Regions from separate parts of the Oceanobacillus aidingensis genome, predicted to be linked through region 4. Evidence: riboswitches for the same ligand, from Rfam matches in the RefSeq annotation. Region 4 holds a riboswitch; each other region holds the start of a gene.
What was found. A riboswitch is a leader RNA that binds a small molecule or an ion and turns the genes downstream of it on or off. The one in region 4 is predicted to bind S-adenosylmethionine.
Positions count from the first base shown of each region.

Region 1 (3,539 bases), on a different contig from region 4:
ACGGAAATGGAATAACCTCTAGATTACTTATGAATTTTGAATTGATGAAGTCTGGATTTCCTCCAATTACAATTGAAAAGGACGATAGATTCAAGTATTACGAGGCTTTAGATATTTCTGGAACAGAAGGGGATTATGAACCCTTTCTATTGTTTATAGCCGAGCGAGAGGTGAAAACGTTAGAAAATTATTTAGCTTTTTTAAAAGATTTATAAATAGAACCTTCATTTAGTAGAAGTTTATCGGCACATAGGATGTGATAGGATGGAATTAAATCAAAAAGAAGATGAATTTGCTACGAAAACTACAGCTCAAAATTTGGGGAGCGAATGGCTCTAAACTAACTGAGCGATAAAAAAGTTGTTACTGTCGTTTCAGAAACATGAAAATTTAGGGAAATCTTCAGTTGATATTGTAGTACAGTGAGTTAAAAGAATATATATTCATTAGGATGTAATAGTCCCTTATAATATAGGTATAGACAAGGAGGATTCAATGAATTTTGAATAATAAAAAAATGGATTTTTCTACCCTTGTTGCCAATTTGCTTACTGTTGGTCTAGTAATGGGTAGTATCGCAGTTATTGTAGCCATTCCTATTTTAATAACATATGGTTTATCTAATATTTTAGCAGGCTGGAATCTTATCGAAATACATTTTTTTGATAGTATTTTTATTAATTTTCTTTACTTCGGAGGATTGCTTTTTCTGTCTTACGTGGTGGGGATGCTGTTTGATTTGTTATATATGCTAATCCTTAAAGCAGCGAAAATGAAACAGACAAAGAAAGTAATGCTTTGGAGTTATGTCGTTCAATGGTTGCTTAGTGTTAGTTTTTATAAAATATGTATTGAGCCCCTATTTACGAGGGTTAGTGTATCATGGGAAGGAGCAGCTATTTTATTTTTTTGCTTGTATTTTTCTGCTTTTGTGATCAGTGAAGATTATAAAATTTTTTCCGATAAAAAAAGGTAACGCAATTTTGATTTAAAATCGATCGCAGAAAGATTCCTATATTTTGGGATTCTCCTTGACGAATTCATTGCTTCCATGTAAAGTAAACTGTAATTATTCGTATAATTCCATATATTCTTATCGAGAAAGGTGGAGGGACTGGCCCGCTGAAGCCTTAGCAGCAGACGTTGATTTGTACTGTGCTAATTCCAGAAGCATTTTTGCTTGAAGATAAGAAGAGATTTTATCATATCGAACCTCTTCTATTTTCGGAAGGGGTTTTTTTTAATGGAATATAGAATGAATATAGGAGACAAAGAGGAAGGGGTATTCGATGGCGATATCAGCAGAGACAAAAAATACACGGGCTCCATTCAGAGCAGATCATGTAGGGAGTTTTCTTCGTCCCAAGCGTTTAAAAGAAGCGCGTGCCCAGAGGGCAAAAGGAGAAATCAGTGCAGAACAATTGCGTCAATTGGAAGATGAGGAAATTATCAAACTGGTAGAACAGCAGAAAAAAGCAGGTCTTCAATCGGTGACAGATGGGGAGTTTCGCCGTGCCTGGTGGCATTTTGATTTTCTGGAAGGCTTCGATGGCGTGGAAGGCTATACCGCGGAGCAAGGCTTGCAATTCACTGGTGTGGAAACGAAAAAACGAGGCATTAAGGTAACCGGTAAAATTGGTTTTAGTAATCATTATATGATTGAGCATTATAAATTCCTGCATGGTATTGCCGGGGATGCGGTTGCAAAATTTGCGATTCCGAGTCCGAACATGCTCTTTTTCCGGGCGGATTTTGAAGAAGGAATTTATGAAAATGATGAAGCCATTATTGATGACCTGGTTGCTGCTTATCAAGGGGTGATTCAGGCATTATACGATGAAGGCTGCCGCTACTTACAGTTGGATGATACGTCCTGGGCAACCTTTTTCTCAGAGAAGGGCAGAAATTCGTTGCTTGAAAAAGGAAGAAATCCAGAGAAAACAGCTGAATTATGTGCGAGAGCAATCAATGAATCGATTGCGAACAGACCGGATGATATGCTGGTAACAATGCATATTTGCCGGGGGAATTTCCAATCTACCTATATGTCAAGCGGCGGTTACGAGGCGGTGTCAGAAACGATTTTTGGCGGTTTACAGGTGGATGGTCTTTTCCTGGAGTTTGATGATGACCGCTCGGGCGGATTTGAACCTTTACGCCATGTGAACCGTGATGATTTATTCATTGTGCTGGGTCTTATCACGTCTAAGTTCAGCGAGCTGGAAGATCCGGAGGCTGTTAAAGCAAGAATTACAGAAGCGGCGGGCTATGTACCGTTGAATCAGCTTTGCCTGAGTCCTCAATGCGGGTTTGCTTCCACAGAGGAAGGGAATTTATTGAGTGAGAAACAGCAATGGGAAAAAATCCGGCATGTTGTGCGAATTGCTGAAGATGTCTGGAAATAAGAGTGATGAGCAAGGGAGATTTGGAGAGGTGAGCTTTCCAAATCTCCTTTTTGTCGAACTTTTTTGAATACGTACTATGAATCATTTAGAGAAGATTGTTTTGAATGAAAATACTTTTGAGCTAATAAACCAGTATTGAAAACGGAAGCTAAGGTGATGAACAAAAATAAATTTGCCATTATGTCACTGATTTGATAAGTAAAATTAAAAAGTAAGTAAGTGTTTATGATGAATAATATTGAAACAACTGACGAAAGGATGAATTGATTTTTAAACGATTTGAACAAAAAAACGCTCCTCTCTTTGTCAACCTAATTTAAATCAAGGTTAACATACGGGCGTGAAAAATTAAATATAAATTCCAAAAAAATTCAAACAAAGAAAGAAATCATTATAATTTTTTGATATATTAGTAATAACAATAAGAATATTCAGCTGTTTTATCATGGTAAATAAAAGAATTTATACGAATGATAGTACATCGTTTCAAATAAAAGGGAGAATGTAGAATGGAAATTCGCAGTTTACAAAGTTCGGATTATGATGTCCTGATTCCGCAGATAAACGACTGGTGGGGCGGGCGTGATATGGCAGGAATGCTGCCTAAATTATTTTTTCAACATTTTAAGAATACCAGCTTTATCGCAGAAGAAGATGACGAGATAATAGGTTTTTTAATTGGATTTTTATCTCAAGATCAGTCAGATGAAGCATATATTCATTTTGTCGGTGTACACCCGGATTACAGGAAGAAAGACATTGGAAAAACACTTTATGAGAAATTTTTCACCAAAGTTAAAATGGCTGATCGGAAAATCATCCGCTCCATCACTTCTCCCGTAAATAAAACATCGATTGCGTTTCATCAAAAAATGGGCTTTGTGATCGAGCGAGGAGACAAAACAGTAGATGGTGCAGCAGTAAAAGCAAATTATGATGGGTTTGGCAATGATCGCGTTCTGTTTAAGAAAGAGCTGACATAAAAAAGGAGGAAATAAGATGAAAGCGGTTGTGATGAATGAATTTGGCGGATCAGACGTGCTGCAATTCAAAGAAATACCAAAGCCAGAACCTCAACCCGATGAAATTTTAATTAAAGTAATTTATACCAGCGTGAATTATGCTGATATTAAG
Region 1 is NZ_JBHSFT010000044.1:26,887-30,425, reverse strand. Features, by position in the region: gene ACFO3P_RS16200 (Fic family protein) at 1-215, shown strand, start outside; gene ACFO3P_RS16195 (hypothetical protein) at 503-976, shown strand; SAM riboswitch class I at 1,091-1,193, shown strand; gene ACFO3P_RS16190 (5-methyltetrahydropteroyltriglutamate--homocysteine S-methyltransferase) at 1,290-2,405, shown strand; gene ACFO3P_RS16185 (GNAT family N-acetyltransferase) at 2,915-3,388, shown strand; gene ACFO3P_RS16180 (quinone oxidoreductase family protein) at 3,405-3,539, shown strand, end outside.
Region 1: linked by a shared signal. The riboswitch ahead of ACFO3P_RS16190 (5-methyltetrahydropteroyltriglutamate--homocysteine S-methyltransferase) and the one ahead of ACFO3P_RS13590 (methionine ABC transporter ATP-binding protein) in region 4 are both predicted to bind S-adenosylmethionine.

Region 2 (3,539 bases), on a different contig from region 4:
ACGTTTGATTTCTTCTGTTTCAATCTGATGAAGATCCGCTTTGGAAATAGCTCCTTCTTGAAAGTTCTTTCTAGCTTGATGAATCCGTTCCGGCCGCAATAAACTTCCGACATGGTCTGCACGAAATGGTGCTTTCACTGCTGTTTTTGTCATGTTATTCCTTCTCCCTTTTTGGTAGATAGTATTTATTATGGCAAAATGGCAAACGATCGAACTGGAAAACCGCTTGCTTTTTCAGGCTTGGGACTAATATTGAAAATCACAGCTCCTTTTGCCGGCAATTGATCCAGATTCGTCAGCAGCTCTACTTGAAAAGTATCCTGCTCTAATACATAATACTCGCCGATCAATGAACCATTTTTTCTGGCATCCACAGCCGCATCCGTGTCAAACGTTTCATGACCCACTGCTTTAATCTGTCTTTCTTCAAATAAGAACTTCAGAGCATCGAGCCCCCATCCGGGTAAATGACTGTCTCCATTCTCATCCTTATTCTCAAATGCACCTTTATCCGGCCAGCGCTTGCTCCAATCTGTCCGTAACGCGACAAATGTACCCGCTTCAACCTTTCCATGCACCTCTTCAAAAGCTAAAATGTCCTCCACCGTTAAAATATAATCATGGTTTTCTCCGGCTGCTTCTGATTTATCAATCACAACGATTGGGAGGACAACTTCTTTTAAATCCAGCTCCTCTAAATAGCGCTGATCACGAACAAAATGAATAGGTGCATCAATATGTGTGCCATATTGTCCGGAAACACTGAACTGCTGTGCGAAAAACCCGTCATCATGCGTATATAATGTTTCAAACTCGGCATCTTTAAATGCGGCAAAATGCGGCGAATTAGGACCGAATGTATGTGTTAAATCTACCCATGTTTTTGATTTTAGTGTTTCTAACGCGTGTAAGATTTCATTTTCTTTGGTAACTGTCATGATAAGCCGCCTCCCAATATATTGTTTTACGCTTTTGTTTTGTAATCTGTGATATGATCCTGCAATGTTTCATCTTCACCAAATAAAAAGTGTTTATGCATATCTGGAGAATAAATTGAATTAATTGTTTCGATGCCGACAGCTTCCGCAACCGCACGCAGCATTGCCGGTGAAGCTCCACAGCATAAACCGATATAATTCACGCCGATGCTATGTGCTTGTTTCGCCCATTCTGCCAGCTCATAGCGGTTATGATATAGCGGATCCAGAGAAGTCGGGAAGGTTGTTTCCGTTGGTAAATGACAGCTGCACCCTCCATCCGGCAAGTTAAAGAAGGTTGGATTCTCTTCTGTTGTCCGGTATGGAATCGGCAGTGCTCCAACATACCCGTCTACTTTGTCACGAATCTTTTCTAAATACGGCTGCATCGTGTCCGGCCCCCGGAAACAGTTCATCCCAACAACCAAGGCGCCGTTATCCTCTAAAATCTTACATGACTCTTCCACTGTGTAACCATCACGTAAAATGTTTTCACCCATTAATCCCAAGGTAATAACTGCCGGTAAATCATATTTTTTAATTTCCTCTAAAGCAATCAATGCTTCTTCATGATAATAAAAAGTTTCTCCGTTAATATAGTCAACATCCTCATCCTTACACCATGAAACCATTTCATTAAACATCGCTCTGACTTTATCCTTGGATTCCTGATCTTCCGGATTAAAAATATTGGTGTTCGATATATTTCCTGCAACCAGAGCTTCCTCTGTCGGATGTTCCTTTGCTACTTCCTTCGCTAATTTAATAGCATTTCTATTTAGAGGCTCTAATAAGTCCTCTTTACCGATAATGCGCATTTTTTCTCGGTGTGCGTTGTATGTAAAGGCAAGCACTACATCGGAACCTGCTTTCATGTAATCACGATAAACTGCCTTTAGCGTTTCCGGGTTATCCAGCGCTACTTCGGGTACAAAGGAGCCCGCCTGCAAATACCCTCTGCGCTCCAATTCAAATAAATATCCTTCCCCTACAATAACTGTTCCTTGCTTTAATCGCTCTTCCAAACTTCTTTTCGCCATCGTTCCATTCCTCCTGTAAGCTTTTAATTATTTGGTTCGCTGCGGATAAGTCGATATAGACACGAAAAAACCTCTTCTTTCAGAAAGAAGAGGTTTTGAGTACGATATCAATGTCTCTTCTTATCTGCTAGCTAACGCTACTGGAATTGGCACAGTTCTTTTATAAGTCTGTTGCCGAGGCTTCGAAGGGCCAGTCCCTCCACCTCTCTGGATAAGAAAATGTATTGCTATTTATTTGTTGTAGATAACTATATATCTATTTGAATTCCATGTCAATAAGAAATTTTAAAAATATTTCAGCGGTTTTTGAATCGGTTTGAATGAATCTTGTAAATATCTCATATCATAGAGAGAAGTTCCAAACACGCACGGCTTTATATCTCTAAGCAGATGTTTAAATTCCGTAAAAAAAAGGAATGTTAATTTCATGGAGAAAAATTCATAAAATGTTCAAAAAGTATAGACACACCCGAAAAATAAGCATATAATACAAATTAATTCTAAAACATGTAGACATTATATTGAATTTATTCTTCATTATTGGTATAATTAATTCTTTCGCTTTAAGAAATCGAATCAAAAAATATATTTATCATACGGAAGGGGGCGTAGATGTTGAATAGATATTTGATGATTGCTTTAATGATTATCCTTTTGCCAATGACACAATTATTCCCAGGTGTACATCACAGCTACGTTCTCACCGATCATGAAATACTGATTGATTCCCAATCGTCACCTGATTTAGGCGTTGGCGGAAATGACCAGCAAGATAAATCATTTATAGCAAGTCCAGGTTTAGTCATTACCTTATTCTTATTAGGCAGTCTCTGTTTATTCACTACGATTGTGCGGGTCAACCGTACGAAACAGCTGCTGACACCTGTTTTCTATCAATCCAATTTCGTGGTTTAAGCCTCTTTTAATAAAAAAATTAAAAATTAAAAGAGGAGGCAAAAACTATGATGATTTTCAGATTAATTGTTATTGGGTTCTTTTCACTGACTGCATTGTCCGTTTTCACTTATCAAGGTGTTGAGGTATTTCATGCAGTTGCGGATATATTCAGAGCAAAATCATAAGCTATCGTGTACCCCTTCGTACAATAAGCTTTTTCACCCTATACTAATCAAAAGGCAGCCAATGAAATGGATTCATTGGCTGCCTTTTTTGATTTAAGAGAAGTCGATGCTTTATTTAAAATTACCGCCGCGTACTTCTGACACATCATAGACAGTTACAAATGAAGTGGCATCGATATCTTGAATCGTTTCTTTCATTTTACTTTCTTCCAGTCGTGTAATCACACATTTAATTTGTTTAAATTCCTTTTTGGAGTAGCCGCCTTCTACATGCTGTAATGTACAGGCACGTCCCAGCCGGTCGCCAATTTCTTTCATCATCTCATCTGCATGCTCGGTAATGATATAAACTGCTTTTGTACTGCTTAATCCTTCTTCAATAATATGAATGACCTTGGAAGCTATGTAATAAGCAATACCGGACATCAGGGCCCCTCTTA
Region 2 is NZ_JBHSFT010000002.1:103,891-107,429, reverse strand. Features, by position in the region: gene ACFO3P_RS03075 (5-methyltetrahydropteroyltriglutamate--homocysteine S-methyltransferase) at 1-153, opposite strand, end outside; gene ACFO3P_RS03070 (cyclase family protein) at 189-938, opposite strand; gene ACFO3P_RS03065 (homocysteine S-methyltransferase family protein) at 965-2,017, opposite strand; SAM riboswitch class I at 2,135-2,235, opposite strand; gene ACFO3P_RS03060 (hypothetical protein) at 2,630-2,932, shown strand; gene ACFO3P_RS03055 (YitT family protein) at 3,211-3,539, opposite strand, start outside.
Region 2: linked by a shared signal. The riboswitch ahead of ACFO3P_RS03065 (homocysteine S-methyltransferase family protein) and the one ahead of ACFO3P_RS13590 (methionine ABC transporter ATP-binding protein) in region 4 are both predicted to bind S-adenosylmethionine.

Region 3 (3,539 bases), on a different contig from region 4:
ACCAACCTCTGGGTCAAGCGTACGGTCAATATTTGCCTTTACAACGTCCGCATTAAAATCAGAGCCGTCATGGAAGGTCACATCTTGACGAAGCTTGAATTCCCATGTCGTATCATCAATTTGTTCCCACTCCTCTGCCAGCAAAGGCTGATTTTCCATATTCTCGTCCTGGGTAACAAGCGTTTCAAAGATATTTCTTTGTACATCACTGGACGGAGTATCATTGGATGCTGCCGGGTCAAGCGATACAGCATCGGCTGGTGTGGTAATAATTAAATCGCCGCCCTGCGATCCTCCCTCTGTCGTATTGCTGTCAGAGGATGCATTGTCATCTGGTTCACTGGCACAGGCGGCAAGTACCAGGCTGAACAGAGCAATAAATGCAAGTACATATATCTTTTTCTGTATTCTCATGATGCTGTTTTCTCCTTTAAGTATCGTAGTCTGAGTATATTACCTGAAAATAAAGATTTACCAGCCTGGAACAACAGAGCCATCAAAGTTTTCTTCAATAAATTCTTTCACTTCGTCTGTATGGTAAATATCAATAAATTGCTGAACGACTTCATCATCTTGGTTTTCTGTACGAGCTGCAATCAAGTTAACGAATGTAGAATCCTGCTCGATAAAGAGCGAATCATCATTGGGTGAAAGCCCTGCTTCAATTGCAAAGTTTGAATTGATTGCTGCTGCATCAACTTCGCCAAGCTGTCTTGGAATTTGTGCAGAGTCTAATTCCAGTAATTCAAGGTCTTTCGGATTGTCAATTACATCATTTACGGTTGCATTTACACCCAAGCCTTCTTCTAATGTGATAAGACCAGCTTGTTCAAATAATAATAAAGCACGTCCGCTGTTTGTAGGGTCGCCAGGGAGCCCTAATGTTGCGCCATCAGGAAGGTCCTCCAGAGAATCAACCGATTCGGAATAAACTCCCATCGGGAAAGTAACGGTATCTGCTACCTTCACAATATCCAAGCCTCTTTCTTCCACCATGCTGTCCATAAAAGGCTCTGTCTGGAAGCTGCTGATGTCAATTTCACCTTCATCCAGTGAAACGTTTGGCATCACATAATCACTAAAAACAACTGTTTTAATTTCTAAATCGTCTTCTGCTGCAATTTCAGCTATTTTTTCAACAATTTCTTCATGTGGACCGGCTGTTACACCTACTGTCAATACGCCGTCTTCAAGTAAATCTGAACCGCTCTCTTCCTCATCTCCTCCGCAAGCAGCGAGGAAAACGAATAATAAAGCTGTAATAAGAAGTAAATATTTCTTTTTCATGATGATTTTCCTACTTTCTTTTTTTATTTAGTAACACTCTCAAGTTGTAAAAATGCGTCGATAACGGTATTTGCATTAATTTCTTCTTTCATCAAATGAATGGATTCTTCTTCCCGTGTCACTTTTTTCGCAATGGTTTCCAGCAGCTCCTGATCATCCGTATGTATGGAGAAGTCTGCTAATTTTGTCGGGAATCCCCATGTATCATAGTAAGCTAATAGCTTCGTAAGCTCGTTTTTATCCTGTTCGATAGCAAGCTGAGCTAAAATGCCGTAGGATACAATTTCCCCGTGAAGTGAATCGGCAATCTGCGGGGCAGCAGTTAACCCATTATGAATGGAATGCGCACCTGCAATTCGTCCAGCTTTTCCGCCGAAGCCGCCAACCATACCGCCTGTTGCGATAATTGCTTCGATAACACGAATAAGAGCATCAGTGACTTGGTTACTCTCACAAGCTTGGATTGCTGCTTCACTGTCATCCAGCAAAATATCCTTGCAGGCACGAGCGGCGAATTGAGATATTTGCAGCCAGACTGGAAGCGTGCCTTCAGGGTAGAAGGCTTCAACTAGAGAGCGAGCTTCATAGAATTTGGCTAACGTATCGCCAATGCCTGCTTTTAAGTATTTTACAGGAGCTTCTGCAATAATTGCTGGTTCTACCACTACGAGTGTATTAGATTCAGGAAACTCAGTGTAATGAGAATGAGCACCATCTTCCTGATAAAAGACGCTTAATGGCGTCCAAGCTGCGCAGGTGGCGGCAATCGTTGGGATTAAGATACTTTTTATTTGCGCATTGGCAGCCGCTGCTTTGGCAATATCCAGAGCTGTTCCCCCGCCGATGCCGATGACAGCATCTATTTGCTGTTCTTCATAAATCGAGGCCAGTCTGTCAGTTCGTTCCACGGTGCAATGCCCATCTGCAGTATGTATATCTTTTTCCTCTATTTGATCCAGCAATGCAGAAGGAAGATATGGTTTTGCTTTTTCCCAAGCAGTACGCCCGGCAACTACAGCAATCCGCTTCACCCGCAAGTCATTCAGATTTTCTATCAGGTATTCCAGAGAACCTTCACCGATTTGATAATGGCTGGGCGATCCCTTTACAGTAACTGTTTGCATGGTAAGATAACCCCTTTTACATGTGTTTAAATGCTACATAAAAAACCTCTCTATTTCGTTCTAGAGAGGTTGAATAAGTTCATTTACGAAACGTCCTCTCTTATTTTCCAAAGCACATTATGCACTTTGCAGGATTTAGCACCTTTTTTAGAACGAGTTCTAGAAAGGTTGCCGGGCTTCATCGGGCCAGTCCCTCCGCCACTCTCAATAAGAGTTCTTATGTAACTGTGGATACATTTTAATATGAAATATGAGAAAAGTCAAATATAGCTTGATGCAAGGGAGCTGGCGGGCTAATTATGTTAATCAGCACCATTTTTGGTCCCAAAATCCAAATACTTGAACGGATTATCGCTCGTTTCTTTTAAAACACATTCATCCATTTATTTCATGTTTACTCTTTCTTATTTTTTGATATAATAAGAACAAATGTTCAGAACAAAAGTTCTTATTTGGAGGAATAAATATGATTGGATTACTTCATCATTCTCTGGATAAAAAGGAAAAAATCATGATCTATTATATCGACCGCCATAACAATGTAACGCAGCGTGTTATTCGCGTCGTAGGTATAGATGATAAAAGGATTCTTGCTTATTGTTACTATAAAAAACAGGTGCGCAGCTTTAAGATAGAAAATATTTTATCCATAGGGTGTGTAAAAAGGAGCGTCGGGGCTTGAATATTGGTGTACAGGAAGAAAGGAATACGAAAGAAAAAACAATGTTAAATGAGCGGCAACGGAAGCAGAATTGCTTTCAATTAATTATCGCACATAAAGATAATTTGCTTATTGAAGTGAAATGCTATCAGGATTGTCATGTTCATCATATAAAAGGATATATAGACAGCATTAACTATCAAGACGAGCACATAGCTATAGTTGATAAGCTGGGTCAAAAGGATTTTACAATCATTAAGTTTAATGATGTAATGGACGTTTTTATATTGTAGATAAAAACCCGAATGTATTCCAAGCGGAATCATTCGGGCTTATTTCTAAACATAAACAGCGTAAGGCTGCTTTTACCTATTTCTGCTCATCCAACGCGATGTCCTTTTTCTGCTTCTTCAAATAATATGCACTCATCAGAGAAGCAATCGGAATAACCAGAGCGATGCCAAGGC
Region 3 is NZ_JBHSFT010000007.1:89,721-93,259, forward strand. Features, by position in the region: gene ACFO3P_RS04830 (glutathione ABC transporter substrate-binding protein) at 1-414, opposite strand, end outside; gene ACFO3P_RS04835 (MetQ/NlpA family ABC transporter substrate-binding protein) at 472-1,287, opposite strand; gene ACFO3P_RS04840 (iron-containing alcohol dehydrogenase family protein) at 1,311-2,411, opposite strand; SAM riboswitch class I at 2,509-2,625, opposite strand; gene ACFO3P_RS04845 (hypothetical protein) at 2,878-3,093, shown strand; gene ACFO3P_RS04850 (YolD-like family protein) at 3,090-3,365, shown strand; gene ACFO3P_RS04855 (YibE/F family protein) at 3,442-3,539, opposite strand, start outside.
Region 3: linked by a shared signal. The riboswitch ahead of ACFO3P_RS04840 (iron-containing alcohol dehydrogenase family protein) and the one ahead of ACFO3P_RS13590 (methionine ABC transporter ATP-binding protein) in region 4 are both predicted to bind S-adenosylmethionine.

Region 4 (3,539 bases):
GAATCATCATTTCCTCCGCATGCTGCTAAGAATAAAATCAAACTCGCAGCTGCTAAAAACCAAAGCTTTTTCATGTTGAACGCCCCTTTTTATTTTTTATTATGTGAATCAAGAAATTCTTGAATAGCACCTTTCTTAACGCTTGTCTATCTTTCTGGTTATAGCATCCCCAATAAACTGGAAGATAAATACGATAATCACAATGATGACTGTGCTGACAAATACAACATCCCAGCTTTTCCGCTGAAATCCGAAATAGTAAGCATGGTTCCCTAGTCCTCCTGCTCCAATCGCACCTGCCATCGCAGTATAACCGATTAAAGCAATCGCTGTAACCGTCAGCCCCGATACAAGTGCAGGCTTGGACTCCGGAAGCAGCACCTTAAAAATAATCGTACTTGCTTTAGCTCCCATTGCTTTTGCAGCTTCTACAACTCCTTTGTCTACTTCTTTCAATGCAATCTCCACTAATCTTGCATAGAAAGGTGCAGATCCGAGGATTAAAGCCGGCAGTGCAGCATTAGGACCGCGCAATGTCCCTACTACAAAATCGGTGAAAGGAAATAACAGCAGGATTAATATAATAAACGGAACGGCACGAAATACATTGACAAATGTTGCAACAACAAAATTAATCAATCGATTTTCCCAAAAGTTCCCTTTCGACGTTAAAAATAACAGCAGCCCTAAAAGTAAGCCAATAATGGCTGTGCCGACTAAAGCTATAATGGTCATGTAAAGTGTTTCTTGAGAAGCTTCTACTAAATCTTCTATCGTAACGTTTGGAAATAATTCCTCAAGCATGCTGAATTACCTCCAATTCAATAACATCCTGTTCCTCCAGGTACTGCATTGCCTCTTTCAGCTGATTTCCAATCAGCTGAACAATCAATGTCCCATAGCTCCCGACCTGTGTCTGGGTGATTTTCCCCTGCAAAATATTAACATGGATATCAAAATTCTTCACAAGCTGGCTGATTACGGTCTGATTTGCACTTTCTCCTAAAAACTGAATCCGTAATAACGCGCCCTCTTGATATCTTTCCTTCAACTCTGTCATGTCTTCCTCTTCCTCATCCGGACCAGTCAGCTGTTCAACAAACTTCTGCGTTACCGGCTGCTTTGGTCTGGTAAATACATCGAGAACCGTTCCTTCTTCTACCACTTTCCCTTGTTCCATCACAGCAACCCGATTACAAATTTTGCGGATAACATGCATTTCATGGGTAATCAAAATAATGGTTAGACCCAGCTTTTCATTAATATCCTGCAATAAACGCAGGATTTGATTCGTTGTTTCCGGATCAAGTGCGGAGGTCGCTTCATCACAAAGCAGGACTTTCGGTGAATTCGCCAATGCTCTTGCAATTCCGACCCGCTGCTTTTGTCCGCCGCTTAACTGTGCCGGATAGGCATTTTCCTTTCCTGCCAAGCCTACTAATTCAATCAATTCCAGCACCCGCTTTTTCCGGTCGCTTTTCTCCACACCGGAAATCTCAAGCGGAAATTCTATATTTTCAGCGACTGTCCGGGACCAGAGCAGATTAAAATGCTGGAATATCATTCCAATATCCTGCCTGGCGATACGCAAATCCTTTTTCGATAAGGAGGTAATAACCTGATCACCGATTTTTATCGTACCTGTCGTCGGTTCTTCCAGCCTGTTAATCAAGCGGACAAAAGTACTTTTCCCTGCCCCGCTGTATCCGATGACGCCATAGATATCTCCATCTGCTACGTTAAGATTTAAATTATCAACAGCGACAATATCTTTTTTTTCTAAAGAGAATATTTTCTTCAATCCTTCAATGGATATCACTTTATTTCACTCCTATATGTGTACAAACCTATTTTATTGTGTACGATTTACTTTTCTCTTCATTGAAAAAGCGTCTTTCTGCAAGAGAACAGAAAGACGCTTTATTATACACAATATCGTCCATTGCTCCCTTATCTTTACAGTTTCCTGCAGGAATTGGCACCTTTTCAATGATTGAAGGTTGCCGCGGTTTCAATGGGCCAGTCCCTCCACCGCTCTTGATAAGAGTTTGCCTATTTTTAAATGAAGTGCCATTATAGTAGCATGCCATTTGTGCCTTGTCAATCACAATCCCTAGCCATTCACTCAGGTTTCTGTGGAATCTGCTGCTTCTCGTATATTGAACCGTCCTCTTGTACAGAAAAAACTTAGTTGTTTATTGCTGTGAATAATTCCGGTTTGTATTTCATCAAATACTGATAAATATTTGCTGTCGATTGAAACGTGTACACTTTCTCAATCATTTTACCGTTTTCCATAAATGCAAGACATGGCACGCTTTCGACTTGATGAGACTGCATAAAATCAGGGTGCATGGACGCGTTCATCTCCGTAAATATATCAGTTTTATGCAGTCTTTCTATTTTTTCAAGCATAGCGCGGGCTACCGTACATGTCCCGCAAAATGGTGTATAAATATATAGTATGAATCGTTGATGATTCTTTTCTTCTCCACTAAACTGTTTCAAGTTCATTCCCCTCAATCTTTTTCTTCCCATAAAATAATATATGCTGAGTGAAAGGATTACACTGATTGCGTATAAAACGACTTCGCATCTTTCCTTATTTATTTCCTCGGCGAATAGAATCCATTCTTATTTTAACGTTTTACGTTACCATTTTGCAAGGTAATTGAGATTGATTCCAATGCGTTTTCCTGCCAGAATACTTGCCAACATTCTTTTTGGGGTGGCGGCAACCTCACGAAATTCACTGCTTACATAAATATGCTCTGCGTGCGGCAGTTCCCTGGCTAGCTGTTTTCGGAGTTTCATTCCCGAATCATCCTCGTCCACCAGAATAAATACATCTGTATCGTCCAAATGATAATATTCCAACAGCTCTTCAAATTTTTCTACACCGATGGTTCCATTTGTACAAACAATGGTGATGGTATTGTCGTCAAGAATTTTTTCTAGATGCTTTTTATCAGATAACCCTTCAACGATTATGACTTTGTTGTAATCATCTTCCATCATCGTTTTGCACTCCTTATCGAAGTGATTAGGTAAACATCTTTTTTAACCTAATCCTATCCTATGCTTTTTCTATATTATATGAAAAGAAAAGAGCTAACTATACACGAATGTGGAAAAGTCAGCTCTTTTTCACCTATTTTTAGAGCCTTTTTTGAAAATTCAGGAGCAGCGCCTGTATTTTCTCTTTCTCTAAAATAGGTGTAATGTAATTTTATTATCCTTCGATAAATTCCTGGTATGCTTTCGAATCTAATAATTCCTCTAAATCTGCTTCATTCTCAAGTTCAATAACAATCATCCATGCTTTTTCATGCGGTGATTCATTCACAAGCTCTGGGCTGTCTTCCAGTTCTTCATTTACTTCTACCACTTTTCCGCTGACTGGAGCATACAGCTCGGATACCGTTTTAACAGATTCCACACTTCCAAATGGCTCTTCCAGCTCTAAAGAATCGCCGACTTCCGGTAATTCTACGAAAACAATATCGCCAAGCTCATCCTGTGCAAAGTCTGTAATTCCT
Region 4 is NZ_JBHSFT010000020.1:88,623-92,161, forward strand. Features, by position in the region: gene ACFO3P_RS13580 (MetQ/NlpA family ABC transporter substrate-binding protein) at 1-74, opposite strand, end outside; gene ACFO3P_RS13585 (methionine ABC transporter permease) at 136-804, opposite strand; gene ACFO3P_RS13590 (methionine ABC transporter ATP-binding protein) at 797-1,819, opposite strand; SAM riboswitch class I at 1,948-2,047, opposite strand; gene ACFO3P_RS13595 (thioredoxin family protein) at 2,188-2,508, opposite strand; gene ACFO3P_RS13600 (toprim domain-containing protein) at 2,653-3,018, opposite strand; gene gcvH (glycine cleavage system protein GcvH) at 3,233-3,539, opposite strand, start outside.